2 regions of the Paenibacillus sp. EKM212P genome follow, and region 1 is predicted to be linked to the other one. Evidence: riboswitches for the same ligand, from Rfam matches in the RefSeq annotation. Region 1 holds a riboswitch; the other holds the start of a gene.

Region 1 (11,433 bases):
GCTGCTGCTAGTCATGCTTGCCTTTGCGGCCAGCCAGTTCCGCAGCGCAAGGCAAGCGGCGCCCAGCAAGCGAGCCGCCCGGGGATTGCGTGCCGAGGTGTCCGTCGGCCTGCTCGTGATGCTGTTGACTGCGGTGCTCACTCACCTGTCACCCGGCCAGGCACCTGCTGTTCCGTTTGAGGAGACTCGCACTACGGGCGGATACAACGTTACGCTGTCAGTCAGCCCCAATGCTGTAGGCAGCAATGAATTCAAGGTATCCGTTCAGGATAGCAAAGGTGCTGCCGTTTCGGGAATCCAGCAGGTCACGTTAACGCTCACTCCAGCAGACCCTGACCAAGATCAACAGGAATTTGTTCTGCCCGTAAAGCAGCAACAGCCATTCCACAGTCAGGAATTGATAACCTCCGAAGGAACATGGGCGGTAAAAGTACATGCTCTGACGGCATCACTCGATGCGGTTGATGCTGATTTCACCCTGCATGTAGGCGGTAAAAAATAATTATTTTATGTTTAAAAGGAGCGAATTGATTATGAATACAACGATTCAAACAGCAAAATCCAGATTTTCCAGGTTTGCGACCTCTATGGGTCTAATTGCGGCGGGTGCCTTACTTTTTGCAGGTATGGCCAGTGCACATGTGACAGTCAAGCCTTCTGTTTCACAACCTAATGCGTGGGAAACGTACACATTGAAAGTACCCGTGGAAAAAAACATTCCAACCACCAAAGTCGCCTTGAAAATTCCGAAAGAGGTCGTTTTCAAACAATACGAGCCTGTACCGGATTGGAAAGTAGCCACCGAAAAAGACAGCTCTGGCAAAGTAACCACCGTGACCTGGACGACTGAAAAAGACGGTATTCAAGCGGGTCAGTATCAGCGTTTCAGCTTTGTAGCGCAAAATGCAGACCAAAATACCGCAGCACCCTGGGACGCCTTCCAATATTACAGTGACGGAAGTATCGTGGAATGGACAGGTGACGAAGGAAGTAATAATCCACATTCCATTACTGAAATCACGGCGGATGCCACGTCAGCAACTCCTGCCCCTGCCGCAGACAGCGGACACGATTCAGCGGGCACGGCAGCAGGCCATACGAGCACAGATGCGGCTAAAGATAGCAGCAGCCCCGCACCTGCTTCGAACAATGCTGTAGAAGCTACACCTGCCGCTTCTGCTCCAGCCAGCTCTGCTGCACAAACGACAGCACTCGTCCTCTCAATCATTGCAGTCGTTCTTGGTGCCGCAGCTGTCGGCATTGCACTCAAGCGCCGCAAGTAATCTGGGTTACGGATAAAGGTTAAGACCGTTTTAAAAAGAAAAGCTGACACCTATTTAAAAGGGGTCAGCTTTTTTGGTATGAAAGAAAACGATTAATATTCAGCTTAAATACATACTTAGGTTCATCTCATCCTATTATTTCGCATTCACCTTTCTATCATTTTTTTGGTAAAATAGGTAGAACCCTCACGATTCTAACATGATAGCATTGCAATCTATTGAGCATAGGAGATCATAGGATGAAAATCGTAAATAAGGCTCTGTTATCTAGTGCTATCTTTCTGAGTACCACAGTCGGTATCTATAGCCCCTTGGCACAAGCCGAGGCTGGCAAGATCAGCATTATGCTGGACGGATATCCATTACCGTTCCCTGTACAACCTGCCATGATGAACGGCACGACCATGGTTCCCTTTCGCGCTATTTCTGAGGCTCTTGGCATTACAGTGAAATGGGATCAAGCCAGCCAAAGCATCACCGCTACCAAAGCGCAAGGCTCTGCTACCAAGCAGGTGGTTCTAAAGATGGGTAGCCGCAATGCCACAGTGGACGGACAAACGGTTCAACTAACAGCCGCTCCGCAAACCGTGCACGGCAGCACCATGATTCCGCTGGGCTTTTTCGGGCAGCAGTTTGGAGCCACGGTGAACTGGAACCAGGGAACACGGGCGGTCTCCATTACATCGCCACGTGAAGCTATGTATACAGTAGGCTTCTATGCGCTGTCTTCCTTTGACCAAAAATCCAAAATACCGGATTTTAACGCAGTTGCCTTCGGCTGGAGTCGAATTGATACGAACGGACAATTTACGACAAACGGCAAGGAATACAAATGGCCTCAAGCCGCTGGAACCGTAACACCTGAATCCATTGTACAGGAGGCAGACAGCCAGGGGACTTCCCCTTACCTGATGGTCTATTCCGGAGATGGCAATCACGAGCTGACCAAAGTTTTGGAAAATGCGCAGCTTCAAGAACAGACCATTTCCCAAATCGTCAGCACCGCCACCGACAAACAATTTAAAGGCATTACGCTAGACCTGGAAGGATTGGGCTGGAGCGGCGATAAAGCCAAAGCGCGTTCAGACTACAACGCCTTTAATAAAAAGCTATCGGCCAAAGCGCATCAGGCCGGGCTCAAGCTCACCGTCGTTCTGCATCCGCTGAACAGCTCTTACTCTGGCTATGACTACAAAACGCTGGGCAATCTGGCGGACGATCTGATCATCATGGCCTATGATTACGGACAGAAGGCTACTCCTGAGCCTTTGGAAAAAGTGGATGAAGCCATACAACTGGCCTTGAAGGAAACCTCGCGGGACAAGCTCATTTTGGGGATTTCGATGGGTAGCGAAAAAGACAGCACCGTTAACGCCAAGATCTGTTTAGCCAAACGTTATGACCTCAAAGGAATCGCTATCTGGCGCTTGGGTATCATTGGAGAAACAGCCTGGACACAGATGAACGAAGCCATCGAGTTTAAATAAGTGTATCTGACCTTATTCCGCCCGCTAATGATTTCTTATGCGTCTTCTATGAAATCATTTGGCGGGCTTTCTTCATGCCCTTTAACAAAAGTGCTTGCCTGATTTGGAAGTTGTTGTTACAGGCTCGCAACCCTGTTCTCCATAGAAGATCCCCCAGTCTCTCATAAAATCCAGCAACGGCCTTAACGTATCTCCCAACGGGGTAAGCGAGTATTCCACACGCGGTGGGTTCTCGTTATAAATTTCACGGTGCACAATGCCATCTCGCTCCAATTCACGCAACTGCAAGGTTAGCATCCGCTGTGTAATATTAGGCAAGGTCCGTCGAATTTCGTTATAGCGCCGCGGTCCTGTGGTCAAATGATACAAGATGACTCCCTTCCATTTGCCGCCTATAACCCCGACGGTTTTCGCTACCGGACATCCAAAATTAACGCTAATTGCATGTTCCATCTCCTGTGCCATGTATACCCCTTCTTTCGGTAGAATGTGTAAACCAATAGCCCCAGACGTATGACAAGGAACAAATATGTGCGTACTTGTTCCCTGCAAAAACTTTCTATATGATAACTATATATTCGATATCAGCTCTCATTATAGTAGCAGAAAACCCATAGAGTACCAACTAAACCTATACCCAAAGGAGTACATTTTATGTCTAATACATCAGCTAAAAAACAGGAAATTCTGGACGCCTTTCTGTTTAGGCACGCCACGAAAGAATTCGATCCCAATCGCATCATACCGGAAGAGGATTTTCACTTCATTCTCGAAACCGGACGACTTTCTCCAAGCTCCGTCGGTTTTGAACCATGGCAGTTTGTAGTTGTGCAAAATCAGGCATTGAGAGAAAAGCTGGCTGCAGTTTCCAGCGGCGGTCAAAAGCAGATTCCTACGGCTAGCCACGTCGTCCTGATTTTGGCGCGCAAGGATGTTCGTTATGATTCTCCTTACGTGGAGTATATGTATAAAGAGGTTAAAGGTATGTCTGAGGAGGACTTTGCCTCACTGCCAGGCCGCTATAAGATTTTCCAGGGTGAAAGTCAACGTCTGTTGGAAAACGAACGTACGTTATTTGACTGGGCTTCCAAGCAAACCTACATTGCCTTAGGCAATATGATGACAGCAGCGGCTCAGATCGGTATTGATTCCTGTCCAATTGAGGGCTTTAACTACGATCAGGTGCATACCATTTTGGAGGAAGAAGGACTGCTGGAGAACGGGCTGTTCGATATTTCAGTCATTGCTGCCTTCGGTTATCGTGCTCATGAACCCAAGCGGGAAAAATCCAGACAACCACTGGAAAAGGTCACACGCTGGATCCTGTAATCTAATATCCCGAACCTCTTCCCAAACCCTGAACATTGAAGCACATAAAAAGCGGGCTTGCGGCACTTCATCTGAATGATGAACCTACCGCAGCCCGCCTTTTTAGGTCACTTCAATCTCTATTAAAATACCCTTGGAAGCCAGGTTGTCCAAGCACTCCTTCATATACTCATCGTCATGCTCCACATATGCACCCGCGCCTGCCAGTTCCTCACCCAGCTCCGCCTCCCAAGGCTCACACTGCTTACCGCGATACAACGGCTGTTCCCATAGTGGATCAACATTGTACCCTCTGCTTTTCATTTCGTTCATAATGAGCCTATGATAGCGCACCAGCAGCATGGGGTGATAATCGAACACATAATTCACGGTGGCGTGTGGCTTGCCCCACCCATTCCCACGCAGGGCACAGCACTCACGATGTTGCCCCAGCAGTTGCGGACGGGGTAACTTGTCGATTAAATGTTCATGCCAAAGCCTCATGCTTCCACAACCCTATCTGTAGCTTTTTCTGGTCTATTGGATTAGCATACGGATACCTGTCAGCACAATGCCGATCAGGAAGCCTGTAACTGCGCCGTTAATACGTATCCACTGCAAATCCTGTCCCAGTTTGTCCTCCATCAGTGCAATCAGGGATTTGTTATCCATCTTGTCTACATTTTCGCGCACCAAGTTACCAATCCGACTATGGTTAGCTTCCACCAGTCCAGTAATACCTTCCACAATTCGCACATTGATCTTGTCCAGCAGCTCGGTATTCCCTCTTAAATCAGTCAGCATCCGATCCAATAGCGGTAAAATATAGGTCTGCACATAGTTTCCGTCTTCCATGTAGTCCAATAAGCGTATACGCAGCTCTTCCATTTTGCCCAGCACTGACGCATCGCCTTCCCAGGCTTCAACAAGGCTATCCTTCCAGCCGTTCAACCCTTCCTGAACCGTATCTTTCGTCGCCAATCGGGTCACCTGTGTTTTCAGACCATCCAGCACAGCCTGACGGCGCAGGTGCTCTTCCCTTTGCAGTTCTGCTACCTGATCCAGCAGGAAATGACGAATCATTTCACCCATACGCTCTTCGTTCAGATAGCCGAGGAATGCGTTCAAAGCAAACTGCATCAGCCCGCTCACCTGCAAACCACTGACAGCCTGCATCCCTAAGGTGCCCAGCGTATAACCCGTTTCGGGTCGCAAAAGCCAGGACTCGGCTTGCTTCAGCGTGTAATCCAGTGCGCGGCGATCATAGCCCTTCTCGCTGGTCTGACGAGCAAGCGCCTCCAGCAGCGGTCCGGCGTCAAAGTCAGTCATCTGCCGCTTCAGCTCTGCCACGATGACCGGAGCCAATTCCGCGAGCGGGAGGGACTGGACAAGCCGCTTGGCAAGAACATCTATGGATGCCGCCGCCTCCGGCGTGCGCAATCCTTTTTCCACACCTCCCAGCACCAAATCGGCCAAACGGATATCTGCAATTTTAGACGCGATGCTGTCTTTGTTTAGCAGGTTATTTTCCACCGTACTTACCAATGCATTCGTGAGCTTGTCCCTATTTTTAGGAAGCAGCGCGGTGTGTGGTATCGGAATGCCTAGCGGATGACGGAACAAAGCAGTGACAGCGAACCAGTCTGCCAGTCCCCCTACAAGTCCTGCCTCAAAAGCTCCGGCTAACAAACGAGCCCAGCCATATTGCTGGAAGGGCAATGTGGCTGCAAAGCCTGCCCCTAGAATAACGAGCGACCAAGCCGCTGCGGTTTTCGTATTTTTTGGTTTTCCCATCCTGTAATCCTCCAAACTGACTGTCGAGTAAGTAAAGCACTATACCTGTATTACCCATCATATCATTGCCCGTGTCATTTCCAAAGTTGAAAGCACTTGAGATGAAACGCGCAAGGGCACTTTTTGCGTAATTTTTTATGCATATATCTCTCTTTTTTACATTCATGTTTGTGAACAAAATCACAGCACTGGGCCCAAACTCTTATTTTCAATAATAAGCCTTACGAACCATTTTATCAGAACCAAGTCCCATTTTTTTTAAACCGAAAGGAGAAGTGAACAAGAAAGTTGAATGGGCATAAGATACCTTTTTTCAGTACCATGTTGGTATTTGACCTCAGAAAGGATTTGAATCCATGATAACCCCAGATTCTTTCAACAGCATTCGACTTTTTCCTATGGATTACCAGGTTATATATCCATAAAAAGTGATACTCCCATAAAATTCAAACACATATTTTGCTATATAGACATATTTGATGTGATAAAATAAACTTTTATAAATAGGGAATCATGTTTAATCAGCCATTATATATTGGTAATTCAAACCAAGATATGCTAGATAAAATTGCTTTTTTGTAAAGGAATTGAATATGACAACAGACCAAAAAAACAACGTGGGCCTCTGGAATGGCGATCCGGTCGTAATTGTACGCACTCCCTCCGCTTTTGCCAAGCAATCCCTTTTATATATCCAGGAATTAGGCTACTTCCAAAAAACTTCTGCTTTTACGATGGAAAGGAAAGAACTTTCCTCTTTTTTGCTTGTCTTTACGTTGTCTGGTAAGGGAGAATTACTGTACCGGGGCAAGAAATATATCTTAAAACCTCAAGATTTGTTCTTTGTTAATTGCGAGGAATATGTTCAATACAGCACCTCCGGTCATGAATCCTGGGAGTTTATCAGCTTGTACCTGTATGGCAACCTGATTGAAAATTTTTACGAACAATTTGCCAAGCATAATAAACCGGTCATTTCCATGCATAATCCGCATATTATATTGGATAAGCTCCATGCTCTGATTTGTGGGCAGTCTGACAGAAGTCTTTCCGCTGAGCTACTAACGTCCAGGCTCATTGGTGAAATACTAATGTGCATTTTGCAACATCCCTATGATCATCCGTGTGTGAATGCTGAAACCCTGAGCGAAGTACGTCGGGTACAGCAATATTTGGATCAGTCCTACTGTGAGCGAATAACACTGGACTCGCTGGCAGATATGTTTGAATTAAACAAGTTTAATCTGGCTAAAAATTTCAAAAAGCAGATCGGTTTCTCTCCGATTGATTATCTCATTAATGTCCGCATCACAGCCGCTCAAAGCTGGCTTAAAACCAGTGACATGTCCATTGTGGATATCGCAAGGTACGTAGGGATTCCCAATACGAGCCATTTTATTAACCTATTCAAGGAGCATGTAGGAGAAACACCTCATTCCTTCCGCAAAAAATGGGGGAACCGTTCAAAGTTGTAGATGAGAGGTTACATGAAATCAGTTTGATAGATGATAGACGCACAAGCTATTCAAGTTAATGGCAAAACTGTCGAAAGGCAGTGACGCAAAACTATAGGGCCTTCCTTTCCAGATGGCAGCCAGCTACCAGATGAACGAGCTTTTTATTATGTCTTTTTTACATAGATCCATCACAAATTGCTTTACCTCTCTCGAAGAAAGCCCTGATCGCTATGATCAGGGCTTTTTTTCTATTGGGATAGTCATGTCAGCCTAGCATGCTGAATATACTAATTTCGAACTAGGAGGAGGGAAGGAAAAACATAACCGCCGAAGCATTGCCATATTACGATGAATAGGAGAATCACTTGGAGCATGAGAACAAAAATAAATGTAATGATCATTGCCTTATTGCTCATTGTCCAAAGCTTTTTCAGCGTAACGCTGGCTTACGCAGATGCTCCAGCCCCAGAACTGCCGCAGAGTGCTGTATCCGATCCTAACCATACCGTTACGGATGCTGTATACGTTGCCCCAAACCTTGAACCTCCTAGGGAGATTCCTTCAAACACGGTTCCCTTCGTTCAAGGAGCAACCAGTTCAAAGTCTCAACATGATGCAGCTCCGCAGAGCATATTAACGAAGTTGAGCCTGACCGACGAAGCAGGGCGTGTCATTGATGCGGTATATAGTCCAGACAGCCAATTCGACATCGGATCAGCCATCCAACTAGGCTATGAATGGGAGCTTCCTGACAATACCTATAAGTCAGGGGACACCTTCACCTTTCATTTACCAGAACAGTTTATCATCTACACTGATATCTCATCTCCGTTAGTCACTACCGACGGAACCGTGGGATACTTCACAGTAGATCGTCAGGGCAAGGTGATCATGACCTTTAACCAATATGTAGAGAATCATTCCAATGTCAGCGGCAAACTGCAAATCAAAACCGAGTTTACGAAAGAAACGGTGAAAGGCAGTACAGAGATCATCATTGCGATTCCGATCAAAGGCGGGGTACAAACGGTCATCGTGAATGTAAAACCCCAGTCAGGGCCAACCCTAAGCAAACAAGGGAAAATAGCTGGCACCAATCAGATCGACTGGACCATTGATGTGAACAAACAGCTAAACACCGTAAAGCATGCCCTCATCACCGATCCAATTCCTTCAGGGCTGGAACTCAGAAGAGACTCTATCCGGCTCTATCATCTACAAGTCAATATCGACGGCTCGACCGTTGTTCGAGACCTAGTGAATGCAAGTGAATATGCCATTGAAGCAGATCAAGCCGGGACAGGGTTTGTGATTCATTTTCAAGACGATAGCATTAACACGGCCTATCAGATTCAATATTCCACGCGTATTATTGGCGATGAAACTCGTTTCTCCAACACAGCAACGCTTTCAGGAGATACGATAGAGAACGTTATTGCTACCGCTACGGTTCAGGTGGAACGTGGTGAATTTTTGTCCAAAAAGGTTGAAAAATATGATCATGCCACACAAACACTCTCGTGGGCCATAAGATATAACTTCAGCGAGACAAAAATCCCCGAAGCCAAAGCTCTTTTAATTGATCATTTCAATAAAACTCAAGAATTGCTGCCCGGTTCTTTGAAAGTATTTAAAGGAAACACACTGGAGGAACTCCCATCGTGGGCGTATACTGTCATCCCAGTTGATTATCCGGACCGCAACGGCTTCAAACTTCAATTTAACTTCGACGTAGATTCAGCCTATACCATCCGATACCAGACTCAAGCCAGAGGCCGTGTCTATGAAAATGAAAAAGTTACAAACATCATAACCTCAGATGGAACCCAGAAGATCGTATCGACGGAAATCATAAGTGGAGTTATGACTAAAATGTATGACACACCCAATTACAACACCAAAATCATACCTTGGGTGATTACCATCAATACAGACTTGTACACCATGAAAAATATTGTCATTCAGGATATGTTTCCAAACGGGGGCTTGGCCTTGTTACCGGACACCCTGAAAATTCAAAGTGTTGACGGAACAACGGAGTTACGTGCACCCACGGATTATGAGCTGATTCCTCTATCACAGGACTATAAACAAGGATTTACGCTCATTTTTCATAAAGCCATTCAGGAGGCTTATACAATCAAGTATTCAACTACCTATAATAATGACTGGAAAACGGATACGACGAAGCCCGAGTTTCGTAATAAATCCCATATAGAATACCAGTTTGAAGACGGGGAAAGATCATCGCAAGAAGTGGAGTGCCCGATCTGGCCGGACTTTATGACACAACGAAACGGTGCCAAGCAAGGAAGCTATAATGCGACCTCCAAGCTCATTACCTGGGACATTAAAGCTAACTACAATCGCAAGATCCTGAATCACGCGGAAGTGAGAGACCCCTTGTTGCAAGGTCAGAAGTTACTGCCCGCCTCCGTAAAAGTATACGATATGACCTTGCTGGGATGGTGGGATGGCGTACAAAAAGGGGCTGAAATCCCAGCAGATCAATACACCATTATTCCTCCCTCCGAGCAAAATGGTAATGAATTGCGTATCCAGTTCAAAAATAAGATACAGACTCCCTATTGGATTACCTTTCAAACTTCATTGGAAGGAGAACTGATTGAAAAGGAAATCCATAATCAAGCCCTTCTACTGGATGGACAAAAAACTGTCTCCGAATGGACAGCGCAAGTCACGTTACCTCATGGCGGAGAATATGTATCTAAAGTCGGTACACAAAATGGAAATAAGATTGACTGGAGCATCCGTATCAATGAAGGACAGTCCCATGTATCCAACGCTAAAATTATAGATCAGCCTAGCAGCAATCAAATCTTAATTGAGGATTCCTTTCATTTATACTCTACAATCATCGCTGCCAACGGAAATACCACCAAGGGCACCGAGTTGATTAGAAACCAAGATTACAAGCTGTATATCAAGACAGATGCTCAAGGCCAGCAAACTTTTGAACTTACTTTTGCTAAGGATATTTCCACTGCTTTTATACTTGAATACCAATCGTTCATTCATGCTGAAGACAAAGCCAAAGTGAGTAATAAGGTTGCCTTTGAGGGGGATCGCTTGACGACAGAACTGCGGGAAACCAGCCAGGAAATCATCGTACGAACGTCTTCCGGCTCCGGTTCTGGCGGGGGTGTGACCGAAAGTCTTGAGCTGACCAAGGTAGATCAGGATATGCCTGACAAGGTACTGCCTGGCGCACAGTTTGCGCTCTATGATAAAGGTCAAAAAAGAGCCCCTCTCATTCAGACCACCAATCAGGAAGGCAAAATCATCTTTTCTTCCTTGCTTCATGACGATTACATCTTGGAAGAATTGGCAGCACCGGAGGGCTATAAAATCACCGAGGGCAAGCTCGAGATCAAAATAGACGCAACACTGCGACAAAGCTCTGGCGTAAAGAGGGTTGTGATCACCAATCGTAAAGAAAAGAAAAACGACCCTGAACCACCTGTAGACCCGGGAACTCCAACAGACCCCACGAATCCCTCAGGACCAGGAACGCCTACTCATCCAAACCCCTCACCCCCGTCCGGAGGCTCAGGTAAAAAACATGACAAAGATCCGGAAATACCCGATATTCCGTCTATAATCGTCCCTCCGTCATTGCCAAAGTCTCCGGAGGACATAGTCTCTCCACAGGAGGAACCTGCGCCTATACCGCCGGAACTGCCAGCCGTCATGCCTCATCAAGATCCTCCTCCTCCGGTGGATTCGAAAGACGATCCCGAACCTAAGATCCGTCTCAAGGTTCCAGGGAAAGAACCTGAAGAGCCGGAGAATACACCTGCGGTACATCAATTACCCCAAACAGGTGAAAGCAGCCCCGTTCCGTTCTATTTGACAGGCATAGCGATGGTTATATGGGGCGTATTTTTGAAATTTAGACGGACAAACAAAAAATAAAATTAATCACCTGCCCCATTCCCGGCTCATTCCCGATTGGAATGAGCCGGGAATGGGGCATTTTTTAAAAAAGTATGTATAATCCGTACTTTGCTTAGGGGAGGCGAGATTGCTGCGTCTGCGTAAACTTTCCTACGTATTTATTGTGTTAGGCTTACTTTTTATTTT
Region 2 (11,433 bases), on a different contig from region 1:
CTGTCAGAGCGTTTATCTTCTTTTTTCATTTTCGTAATCAGGGATAAGGTAGGCAGACCGAGTTCTTTTTCAATATCCTCTTCATTCTTAAATGTATCATCCAGTACCTCCAGCAAAAACGCCAAGCCGATTCCCAACAATAAAGAGGTGGCAAAAGCAATAAATATCTGTATAGCGGGATTACTGTTGACGGGAACTGCTGGATCATTCAGACTGGCTTCGCTTAGGATGGTGACATTGTCCATTTTCATGATAGAGGGAATTTGCCGTTTGAATACTTTGGCTACCGCATTGACGGTTTTCACAGCCTTCGTATACGATAAATCGCGGATTGTTACATCCATGACCTGTGAATCACCAGCGGTGTTCACTCTTAATTTTTGCGCCAAAGCTGACGGAGTGACCTTAAGGTCGGGGAAGCTGGCGACCACCTGATCCATAATCGCCGAGGAGATCATAATTTGCTTATATGAGTTCGTTAAGGCTATATTCGTTTGAACTACACTGTAATCAACGACACCTGCACGATCCGGTCGTGGCGTCTGGTTGATAATGAGCTTTGCGGTAGCTTCATAAATCTGCGGGGTAAAATATACATTTTTTATGCCCACTACTGTACATACCAGCAGTACGATGCTACCAATCAACCACATTCTTTTACGGATCAAACGGATGTACTCTTTCAACTGCACAAGACCAGTCCTCCCTGATTGACTTGTTTTCGATGCAATAACGCTTGTACTGATCCTCTGCATAACGGGGAAAAGAACGATGCATGACCCTCTAATCTATAGTAAAATGTTGTATAATAGCGCATAGAAGGTCTAGCCAGCGAATAAGCACAAAATGCTCAATCATCGGTGGCCTCTTAGGGTATATAAACGAAGATATAAGTGAAAACTATGAAATAAAGATACGTTATGTAACTTACATAACTAATTTATGATACAAAACGTATCTTGTCAAGCGTAAAATTGCTTTTTTACCTTTCTTAACCTTGCCTTCAGGAGGAAAAACAGATGAATTATGGCACCCGCATCGCTGAATTACGAGAACATAAGGGATTAAAACAAGAGGAACTAGCGCAATCCCTCGGAATTACGCGGGCAGCTCTTTCTCACTATGAAAAAAATAGGCGCAAGCCAGATTTTGAGATCCTGACCAAGCTCGCTGATATTTTCGGGGTAACGATTGACTACTTGGTGGGACGTACGAGCCATCCGGCGGCAATATTGGATTCAGATGTGAGGGAATTTGTGGACCAGCTTGAACTGTCCGACGAGGATATTCTGCAACGTTTCAACCTGACCATTGACGGACGCACCTTGTCTGAGGAAGAAGCCAAACGTTTTATTGCATTTGTCCGAATGGAACGAATGTTGGAATAAAGAAAGCGGCCGATTGCTTCACGTCTCGCTCAAGTAAGACCAACCGTTGGAATTTACACGCGCTTGTCCTTCCGGTATATGGTTCCATCAGCGTCGCTTTCTAGCCATTCTGGCATCGTGAACCCACATTGGAGCAAAATGTCCCGGATGTCCAAGTCGATAGCGGCTTTGTCTACTTTCCGTACGTTGTTTTGAAAAAGAGGGTTGTTCACCCCTAATTCTGTCTCCTTGTTCATTCAGCATTAACCTCGCTTTATTATTCTTGGTCATCGGAAAGAGATTTCCCACAAAACCATGTATGTATAGTCATGAACAAAACTATTATATATGAATACATACCTGCAATGTTGTCGTCTTATGACGAGAATATAAAAGGATTTTCTTATTTTTTTCTTCATTATACGTAAAGTATTGGCAAATCAGAACGATTTTCCAACAAAAAAGAACCTGTCAGGTCCTATTTTCTCCTGATAGGTTCTTTTTTGTTTTATTTCGAAATGATGTTAGGTATTCGTTAACTCAGGTCCTATATACATTCCGATCTGTTATTAAGCGACCTCGGCTGCCTGGGAAACCTGAGTGCCTCCGGTCGCCCGGACTTTGTAGACATAGTGGCCTCCAGCTTTTACTGTGCGGTCTGTGTACGTGCTTCCCGCTACTTGCGAGGCAATCACCTGATAGGCCCCGTCGGTCCCGTCAGCACGCAGCACATCATAGGAAGATACGCCTTCTGCCTGAAGCCAATTAATTTTTACCGCCCCATCCTGAACAGAGGCAGCCTTCACCCCTGTTGGGGCTGAAGCTGCGGTCTGATCTGTGCTTTTTAATTCCAAAATATATTGTACCGCTTCGCCAGGACCCAGCTTTTCTTCAAAATCAAGGGCAGGAGAAGCCTTGAGCCCTGATATGGAACGCTGTGCCTGACTGTAAGTAGAACCCGCTCCAAAACGTTCACCCGTGTACAAACCGGATTTCGGCATCGTTACCCGTACACGAACGGTCTGCGGGGTAGCTTCGAAATTCACTAGATTCACCAGCAATTTGTCTGAAGTAGCGCCGCTACCTGCCAGCGGTTTAAGCTTGGACGTATCCACCGCACGAACATACACCATCTTATCCTTGGTATCCTCTGGATTCAGCACTGTATAAGTCAGAGGTTTTCCATGGGTGGCATAGGCTAAGCTCAAGCGTCTCATGATCTTAACGCGGGTGTCCTGTCCTTGCCCGAACGGATAAATTTCTGTGTTGGCCGGGTTATGACTTTGCAGATCGAAGCCTGTTTTAAACAGCGTATAATCTTTATAAAAAGCAGCGTGCTGGATAAACATATCGGCAAACCCAATTTGCGAACGCATAATCCGGTCGAATGCAGCTGCTTGTGGCTGACTAGCCCCGTAATCTGGATTGTCTCGATGCGTATCATTGGTACCGAACTCTGTGTTCAGCATCTTTTTCGCCAGTCCATTGCTCGAACCGCCGAAGGTTTTCAAATTTTGGACGAAGCTGCCCCCGCCCTCTTCATTATACGATTCACCATAGGCGTGTCCATTGGTCAGGTCGGTGACTTCCTCCAGCTGTTTACGTTGCGCCGGGTCCCGTTCCCATCCATCTGGGTCACCGCATTTTTGCGTACCACTAGTTTGATTTTTGCACGCCTTGGTAGAGTACGTTGGCCAGTAGGCCCAGCCCGGTGCTACGGTTTTGAGATGCGGTGCCAATTGCTTGCCTTCTGTATTCAACCACTTGGCCACAGCCAGGTTTACCGCCTTGGAGCGATTAAATAATCCAGGTTCGTTATCTACTTCATAATATTGAAGATAAGAACCGTATTTTTTTACATAATCGCGCAACTTTTGCTTGGCCGTCTCTGGCAGAGAACCATCTTTTTGCAGCTTAATATCACCTGTATATAAATACAAAGCAGACGATTGCATATTATACTGCTTTAACGTTTGATAGTAATCATCCACGTCTGTACATGCCTTGCCCACATTACTGGCACAGGTGACCCTCATGACGTTGCCACTATAAGCAATGCCCAGCCACTTGAGAACGTATGGTAAATGCTTAACTGCACCCTGATCATAATAAAATTCTTTATTGTTCACATTTGTTCCGGTCAGTATATATTTACCGTGTACCGGTTCGATCGCAGGTGAAGCTAACGTCTCCAAGCTCAAGTCATCCCAGGTCCACCACACATTTTTATCTTCTGCAGAGGAGCAGTATAGGCAGCGCGCTGTCTTTAGCTTGAGTACGTTAACACCGCTTTGCAATTGCTCTTTGGGGATATACAACTCGTAGTTGCTTTTGTAATTATATGCACTGCCCGTACCGGAAACCCCAGCGATTTGAATGATACCGGACAGCTGATAATTTGAAAATACAGCCAATTGCGGAACAGCTTTGCCCGCATCCAAAATCCGTACACGGAATATCACTCCATTGGGAGGAACTTGATCCAGCTTATACTGGAGCGACAGTTCAGGATTCGTGGACGCATTCAAGCCGGGAGGAATATCTCCACTGCTGAGCAATACCGGGGCCGCTGTATTCTCTGCTATGGACGTTGCAGACGATATTCCTTTAGCCGACGATTCGGTAGAAGCAGAGGCTGTAGGAATGTTGATATTGTCTCTACCAATCACTCCTCTAAATTCCGCTGAAGAATCATCCCTCTGTCCCAGCTTCCATACTGGACTGGCTGCCGCTACTTTATCCGTCGGCAGTTCTACGCTCCTTGAAGGCGTGTAAATCAACCAAGCGATCAGCGCTATAGCTACGACCCCCAGCAGCCCGGATAATACTGGCGTATACCTGTGGGTCAACCATTTTTTCATCATATGATCCACCCTCTCTCCTCAAAATTTTTGACCGGGAAAGAGAATCTATTAAGGAAGAAACAAAGCGTTACCGGGAATCACCGCTTTCGCTTCATGCTGACTTTCCCACATCAGACGTGCCATTGCGTCACCATATTCATCATAGTATTCAACTTTTAAATCTACCATTTTACCTGCTTGCAAGGTGATACTGCCCTTGCGCTCTGTCCAGCTTTGCTTAAACCAGCTATCAATAATTAGCTTGCCGTCTACCCATACCCGGATTCCATCATCAGATATCGTTGTAAACGTATAGGTCTCACTATATTGTGGCTTCATTTTACCTGTCCAGCGAACGGAGAACCGATCAGCGTTCACCCTTGCATCAGCTGTGGCAGCACGCCAGTTATAGTCCAGCTTGCTATCTGTACGGGTCAAAGCAGCACTACCATCCAGATTCATGTTGTTAAAATATTCACCCCGCAGCCCGTTCGCATAAACCATATCCGGAACAGAAGGAGGAGCCGGGATAGGCTCGCTTTGCCCCTCGTCCGGTAGGGTTGGTACATCTGTCCCGGGTTGTTGAACTGCTGCCAATCCATTTTTCACATCATCTCGCGTCAAGCTCCTCGAATCATTCATATAATCCTGAATTTGATCCGTTGTGTTATTCTCGGTCAGCATCTTTCCCCAAGTCATGGAATACACCCATTTGGGCTGAGCCTGTAATACCTCGGAGCTGGGCATCTCACCGTGTTCCCCAATGGCAATCGGCTTATCCCCTGCCAACCCGAGCAGACCTTCATAATGACTTTGTTCAAAATCATTGTTGTAAATGTCTACAGCCAAAATGTCTACTTTGTCATCCCCCGGATATTTAGGGGTATACGGGAAGGTATACGAATTAGGAGCATTCGGGCTCCATACCCACAGCAGATTGTCTAGTTGATGTGTGTTTACAAAACGGTCATACATGATATTCCATAGCTGATTGAAATTAGTTTTGTTTCCCCACCAGAACCAGTCACCATTCATTTCGTGATAAGGTCTCCATAAAACCGGAACACCCGCATCACGAAGCTGCTTTAGCGATACAGCGACCTTATCCAGATCGGCAATGAGGAGGTTATACTGCGCAGTGCCTGGCGTCACGTATTTATTGAACTCCGTCTGACTTACTTTCGCCTGCACATTGGCCCAAGTCAGTGGTCTACCCGGCAGCGCTTCATGAAAAGTCATCGTCACAATGCCTCCGGATCTGCTCCAGCGGATCGCGCTATCGACAACATTTTTACGTTGTGCTGCTTCCGAAGCGGCAGATTGACCTGAGATGGCTCCCATCTCATAGCCGTGCACACCCACATACGCCTGACTGATTTTTTGGACCTTGTTACTTAATTCATCCGGACTCTCCAAATAATCATGCTGACCGGTGATTATTTTTTTCCCCGAGATGCTGAGTAAATAGCTGTATAGTTCACGGGCCTGAGTAGAAGCGTCCGAATTAACAGGTTGTAATGCAGCGGCATTCGCCACAGACAGAGATTCACCAAAACCGACGGGCAACAAAGAAAAAAGCATAACTACGGGGAGTGCATGACGTATCAGTCGATACAGAGGAATAAAATTGAATCTCACTTTTTGCTCTTCCTTTCGGTAGCCAGGCTGCCATCCCTACGGAAGGCCCTTTAGCTTTGCGTACCTGCCTTTCGACAGGGCTGCGTTTATCGTTGGAAGGAGTTTGGATTCCTTCTTACCCTAAGTATCGACTTTCTTTTACCAAAATTTAATAGGTCATGTTCATGAATTTACAGGTTTTCGCCCAATTTCGACAGTTTGAGCTATGAATTTTCATAGATTCGTCTTTTTTTCGTTTTTACGAAAACAATTATGAGATAAATTGGTGACGGGAAATTTCATTCCAATCCATACAAAAGCGGACAATATCCTCTTCAACCAATTCAGAACCAGTCTGCACCTCAATAAAATCCACATCGGTCACAGCCAAAATGCTATGCTTCGTTCCTTCAGGAATGCGAACTACATCACCAGCTTTTACTTTGTGCAGCTTCTCATTCAAAATAATTTCCGCTTCACCGCTAATAATGGTCCAAATTTCACTCCGTTTGAAATGAAGCTGATAGCTGATATTTTTGCCTTTCCGTACGCGGATTCGTTTGGTCAATACCTCGTTACCCTCGTCATACTTAACATAATCCACAACCCGATACTGCCCCCAACGACGTTCTTCATACATTGGACGCTGATCATGAGCCTTGAGCACTTCCTTAATGCGAGGACTTTCAGCCTTATTGGTCACAAGAATACCATCCGGGCTAGCGGCTACAATCAGATCATTCGTTCCAATGATCGCCACAGGAATGTCTAACTCGTTAATAAGACTCGTATTGACGCAATCCTCCGTTACTACACCTCTGCCCACTTGTTGATTAGACATTTCTTCTGTGAGTGTATTCCAGGTACCCAAATCCTTCCAAAAACCATCGTACGGAAGAACTACGATATCCTTTTCCTTCTCGACTACTTCATAGTCAAAGCTGATTTTTTCCAGAGATGCGTATTGCTTTTGCATTTCTTCATAATTAAGCGGCAACCCCTTGGATGCCAAGATATCCAGCAAATAACTTAATTTGAATGCAAAAACCCCGCAGTTCCATAGAGCATTGCGTTCAATCAGACGCTCCGCCTGCTCCCGGTCGGGTTTCTCTTGAAAATGGCTCACTTCGCGGTAGCCAGTGCTACCTTGGGTGGCATCGTTTTTCGGAATAATGTAACCATATTTCTCTGAAGGATAGGAAGGGACAACCCCGATTAAAGCAAGCTTGCCTTCACTCTCCTGGAGTGTATGTTCCAGCTGGGCTACGGAAGCGAAGAAAGCATCCTCAACATAAGGATCTACAGGCAAAATAGCTATAATTTCATCAGGGGAAACACCAGCAATGGAATATAGATAAGTCGCTGTCAGCGCAATCGCAGGAAAGGTGTCTCTGCGTTCCGGCTCAACAATGATGCGCGTATTCGGCCCGACCTGACTCTGGATCATTTCGACCTGTGCTCTCCCTGTCGCAATAAACGAGGATTCTGATAATCCATTGTCTCCCAATTGTCTCCATACCCGCTGTACCATGGATTCCGAAATCCCCTCCGGGCTCTCCAGTACCTTCAAAAATTGTTTGGAACGGGAATCGTTGGACAAAGGCCATAATCTTTTACCGGAACCACCAGACAAAAGTACGAGCTTCATAACTCTCCACTTCCTCTCTATATTGGTTGGATGATCGTTCTGATGATGAGTTGTTGACTACCCGCTACGGTATGAATTTAATCTTATGATCGCTGTTGCCGTGGGATTCTTTGGATTGTATAAGACATTTAAATGTAAGAATACCACGTCAAAGGCGAACGCTCCGCTTCTCCAGATTCAAATCCATCCCTGCGCTACTCAAAAATGCATCATGCCGATCATACCGTTTATTGCAAAAGGCACGACCGGACATTATTAAGTCCGGTCAGCCTGTAAAATCTCACGCTTGGCGTTTACCTGCCTTGCTTCACAGGAGCGGCGCCGCGGTACAGCCGCATGGCGCTTTGATCGGAAGGAGCGGCATCAACCGCGCCGCTCCTTCTGATCTGCCCTTCTACTCCCCCCATAAGGTGGGAGTTTAAAAATTGTGACTCCACGGCGAAAAGCAGCGGAGCGGGCAGAATTGTTCTGAAGAAGCGTCAGCGTTTGCCTTTATCCCCGGATTTTAACCTTTGAATGTTTTATATAATCCAGAAAATCCGGGGGTAACAGCAATCGGAAGAACAATCTGCACGCGTAGCGCCTTCAGCGCCTCCAACACCGCCACAGTCACTTTTTAATCTGTCACTTTTAAACTTCCACTTTATCCCGATTCCACCCACTCATCCGCGGACGACCCACGGAGTAGTATTCCAGCCCGGAGCCTTGGATCTGTTCCTCAGCGAATACGTTACGACCGTCAATGAGAACCGGCTTGCGCAAAATGGAGGCCAGTTGTACGAGATCGACTTTTTTGAACTCTTCCCAATCGGTCAACAGGCACACAGCGTCGCTACCTTCAGCGGCTTGCTGTGGGGATGAGCACCACATAATATTCGGGTGATCCACGCGCTCCTTGAATTTATCCATCGCAATGGGATCATACAGTTTGACAATAGCGCCTGCCTGAATGAGCGTTTCTACGATTTCCAGTGCTGGAGCTTCGCGGATGTCATCTGTATTTGGCTTGAAGGCGAGGCCCCAAATGCCAATGGACACACCGTTCAGTTGACCCAGCGATTCGCGCAGCTTGGATACAATCATAAAGCGCTGGTCGGTATTCACCTCGACCACCGATTTCAACAACTTAAATTCATAGTCTACATTACCTGCAATTTGGATAAGCGCATTTGTGTCTTTTGGAAAGCAAGAGCCACCATACCCGATCCCTGCTTGTAGGAAAGAGGAGCCAATCCGTTTGTCCATACCCATACCGTCAGCCACACAGGTTACATCGGCACCAACCTTTTCGCAAATATTAGCGATTTCGTTAATGAACGAAATTTTAGTTGCCAGAAACGCATTGGACGCGTATTTGATCATTTCAGCACTACGGATATCCGTCACATAGATTTTATCCGTGAACACCTGATGCAGAGTGACCATGGTTTCACGCAATCCTGTATTGTCCAAACCAATAATGATGCGATCCGGATAAAGCGTATCATTGATGGCTGAACCTTCTCTCAGGAACTCCGGCGCGGAGACGATATCGAAAGACAAACTCGTGTGACGAGCCAACACGTCCTTAATCTTTTCGTTCGTTCCGACAGGTACAGTACTCTTGGTCATAATAATCTTATACCCGTTCATGGCTTTCCCAACATCAGCGGCCGCCTGTTCAATGTATGACAAATTCGCCTCGCCGTTAGCCAGAGAAGGGGTACCTACCGCCAAAATTACGATATCCGAGCGGCGTACCGCATCGGCCAAATCCGAGGTGAACTCCAACCGGCCTGCTTCCAGATTCAACGCGATCAATTCCTCAATACCCGGTTCATAAATCGGAGATTCTGCCCGGTTCAACATGTCGATTTTGTGCTGCTCCAGATCGACACAAATCACCTCATTACCTTTTTGCGCAAAACATACACCCGAGACGAGCCCAACGTATCCAGTACCGATTACAGCCAGCTTCATTCCGTTCATCCTCCTTTTAGAAAGTTCACATAGGCTTGTTCTACATACTTTTTTAATTGATCCTTGAAGTTTACTTCATCAAATTTGCGGGCATGGGTAATGATATCGTCCACATTCCACGCATGTTGCTCAACCTTTTCGACGGCCTCCAGCACATCCTCTACTTGATGCTTGCGGAAAAATACGCCGTTCACATGAGGAACAATCGTATCCAGCGCTCCCCCACCCTGAAAAGCGATGACAGGCCGTCCGGCCGCATTCGCCTCCAAAGGCGTAATACCGAAGTCCTCTTCACCCGGAAAAACGAGCGCTCGGCATTCTGCCATCAGCTTGTTAACCTCTTCATCCTCAAGCCTGCCGAGGAACTCAATGTTCGGGGCAGCCATACCTTCGAGTCGTTTACGGTCGGGTCCTTCACCCACAATGCGCAGCTTGAGACCGTTACGTTTGAATGCTTCGATCGCGAGATCAATGCGCTTGTAGGACACCAATCGGGATACGATCAGGTAATAGTCACCGATGTTTGTAGCGCGTTTAAAACGGGATGTATTAATAGGTGGGAAAATCACATCCGAATCCCTTTGGTAATAGTGCAAAATTCTTCGTTTAACAACCGAAGAGTTGGCGACAAACTGGTCTACGTTGCGAGAAGTTTTGGCATCCCATGTTTTCAACCGGTTCATGTACAGCTTGAGCATGTTTTTGAGCAGGTTGGATTTGGACTGCCGGGCCATATATGTATCGTAATCCCAGGCAAACCGCATCGGTGTGTGACAATAACAAATGTGAAACGTATGTTTGGGTACCTGGATGCTTTTCATAAATGCACTGCTGGAGCTTAAAACAATGTCGAAATCCCTAAAATCAAAATCACGGATAGCAATGGGATACAGCGGCAGCACTCCTTTGAAGTTGTCCTTCACTCCTGGGACTTTTTGTAGCCAAGTGGCTCTAATATCCGCATCCTTCAAGTTACGCGACAGGCGGTCGTCGCTGAACACCGTTGTGAAGATAGGAGCCTCCGGATACATATCGTGGAATACCTCTACTACCCTTTCCGCTCCGCCCATTTGGATTAAGTAATCGTGCGCTATCGCTATTTTCATCTGAATCATCCTTTAACGCGAATGTCGGTCAGACTCCTGCCAACAAACCCTTATAGTAATGAACTATATCCTTAACTGTGTTCTCGATGACAAAATGCTTCTTGACCCGTTCCATCCCTCTCTCACCCATCTGCTGACGTTCTTGTGGATGCTCCAACATCCAGCGGATGGCTGCTTCCAGCTTAGCCGGATCACCCGGTTCAATAAGCAGCCCGGTTTCATGGGGTACCACCGTTTCCTTGGGTCCACCCTCATTGGAGGCAATCACGGGGAGACCCGCAGCCATGCCTTCAATAATGACCTGACCGAATGGTTCTGGTGTAATAGAGGTATGAATCAGCAAATCACAACGCTGCATCAGGCCTTGAATGTCATCGACGTGTCCCAGCAGATTGACGTTAGCCAACCCGTATTCGCGCATCGTGGACTCTAATCGTTGCTTGTATTCCTCTTCTCCGAACAACGCATCTCCAGCCAGCCAGAATTTCACGCGCTGATCCGGTAAAAAGGAGCGTGCTGCTTCCAGTAAAATATGCTGTCCCTTCCATTCCGCCAATCTGCCGACCAATACGACGTTAAACGAGTCATCACCACGTACATGGGCAGCCGTGTCACGTGCTGTAATTGCTTTGGCAAAAGCGGAATAAACGACAAGCGTCTTTTTGTCCGGGGGTAACTCCAACGCACTCAGCGTGGACTTGGAATTAGCAATCACTCCGTTGGGCAAAAAGCGGGACATCAGCCGAATCCCTTTGGCCACAATCGGCTTCAGATACGGCGGACCGATGTGGTCACGGATATGCCAGATCAAGGGCAGCTTCGCCGATTTGGCGGCTACTGTACCATACAGTGCAGACTTGAGCGAGTTCGTGTGAACGCACACGACCTTTTCC

The links. A riboswitch is a leader RNA that binds a small molecule or an ion and turns the genes downstream of it on or off. The one in region 1 is predicted to bind cyclic di-GMP.
Region 2: it holds a riboswitch for cyclic di-GMP, as region 1 does, so the genes downstream of both, G9G54_RS05210 (glycosyl hydrolase) here and G9G54_RS15740 (LPXTG cell wall anchor domain-containing protein) in region 1, are expected to answer to the same signal.

Annotation. Positions count from the first base shown of each region.
Region 1 covers NZ_JAAMNR010000005.1:30,445-41,877, reverse strand. Annotated here, with positions in the region: gene G9G54_RS15780 (copper resistance CopC/CopD family protein) at 1-502, shown strand, start outside; gene G9G54_RS15775 (YcnI family copper-binding membrane protein) at 534-1,283, shown strand; gene G9G54_RS15770 (stalk domain-containing protein) at 1,523-2,770, shown strand; gene G9G54_RS15765 (winged helix-turn-helix transcriptional regulator) at 2,852-3,235, opposite strand; gene G9G54_RS15760 (NAD(P)H-dependent oxidoreductase) at 3,425-4,099, shown strand; gene G9G54_RS15755 (TIGR02328 family protein) at 4,202-4,582, opposite strand; gene G9G54_RS15750 (DUF445 domain-containing protein) at 4,616-5,872, opposite strand; gene G9G54_RS15745 (AraC family transcriptional regulator) at 6,466-7,347, shown strand; cyclic di-GMP riboswitch class I at 7,398-7,478, shown strand; gene G9G54_RS15740 (LPXTG cell wall anchor domain-containing protein) at 7,702-11,265, shown strand; gene G9G54_RS15735 (class D sortase) at 11,375-11,433, shown strand, end outside.
Region 2 covers NZ_JAAMNR010000001.1:1,092,488-1,103,920, forward strand. Annotated here, with positions in the region: gene G9G54_RS05190 (YveK family protein) at 1-692, opposite strand, end outside; gene G9G54_RS05195 (helix-turn-helix domain-containing protein) at 1,020-1,388, shown strand; gene G9G54_RS05200 (hypothetical protein) at 1,442-1,624, opposite strand; gene G9G54_RS05205 (hypothetical protein) at 1,937-4,231, opposite strand; gene G9G54_RS05210 (glycosyl hydrolase) at 4,280-5,848, opposite strand; cyclic di-GMP riboswitch class I at 5,863-5,943, opposite strand; gene G9G54_RS05215 (sugar phosphate nucleotidyltransferase) at 6,099-7,475, opposite strand; gene G9G54_RS05220 (UDP-glucose dehydrogenase family protein) at 8,106-9,434, opposite strand; gene G9G54_RS05225 (glycosyltransferase) at 9,440-10,540, opposite strand; gene G9G54_RS05230 (glycosyltransferase family 4 protein) at 10,569-11,433, opposite strand, start outside.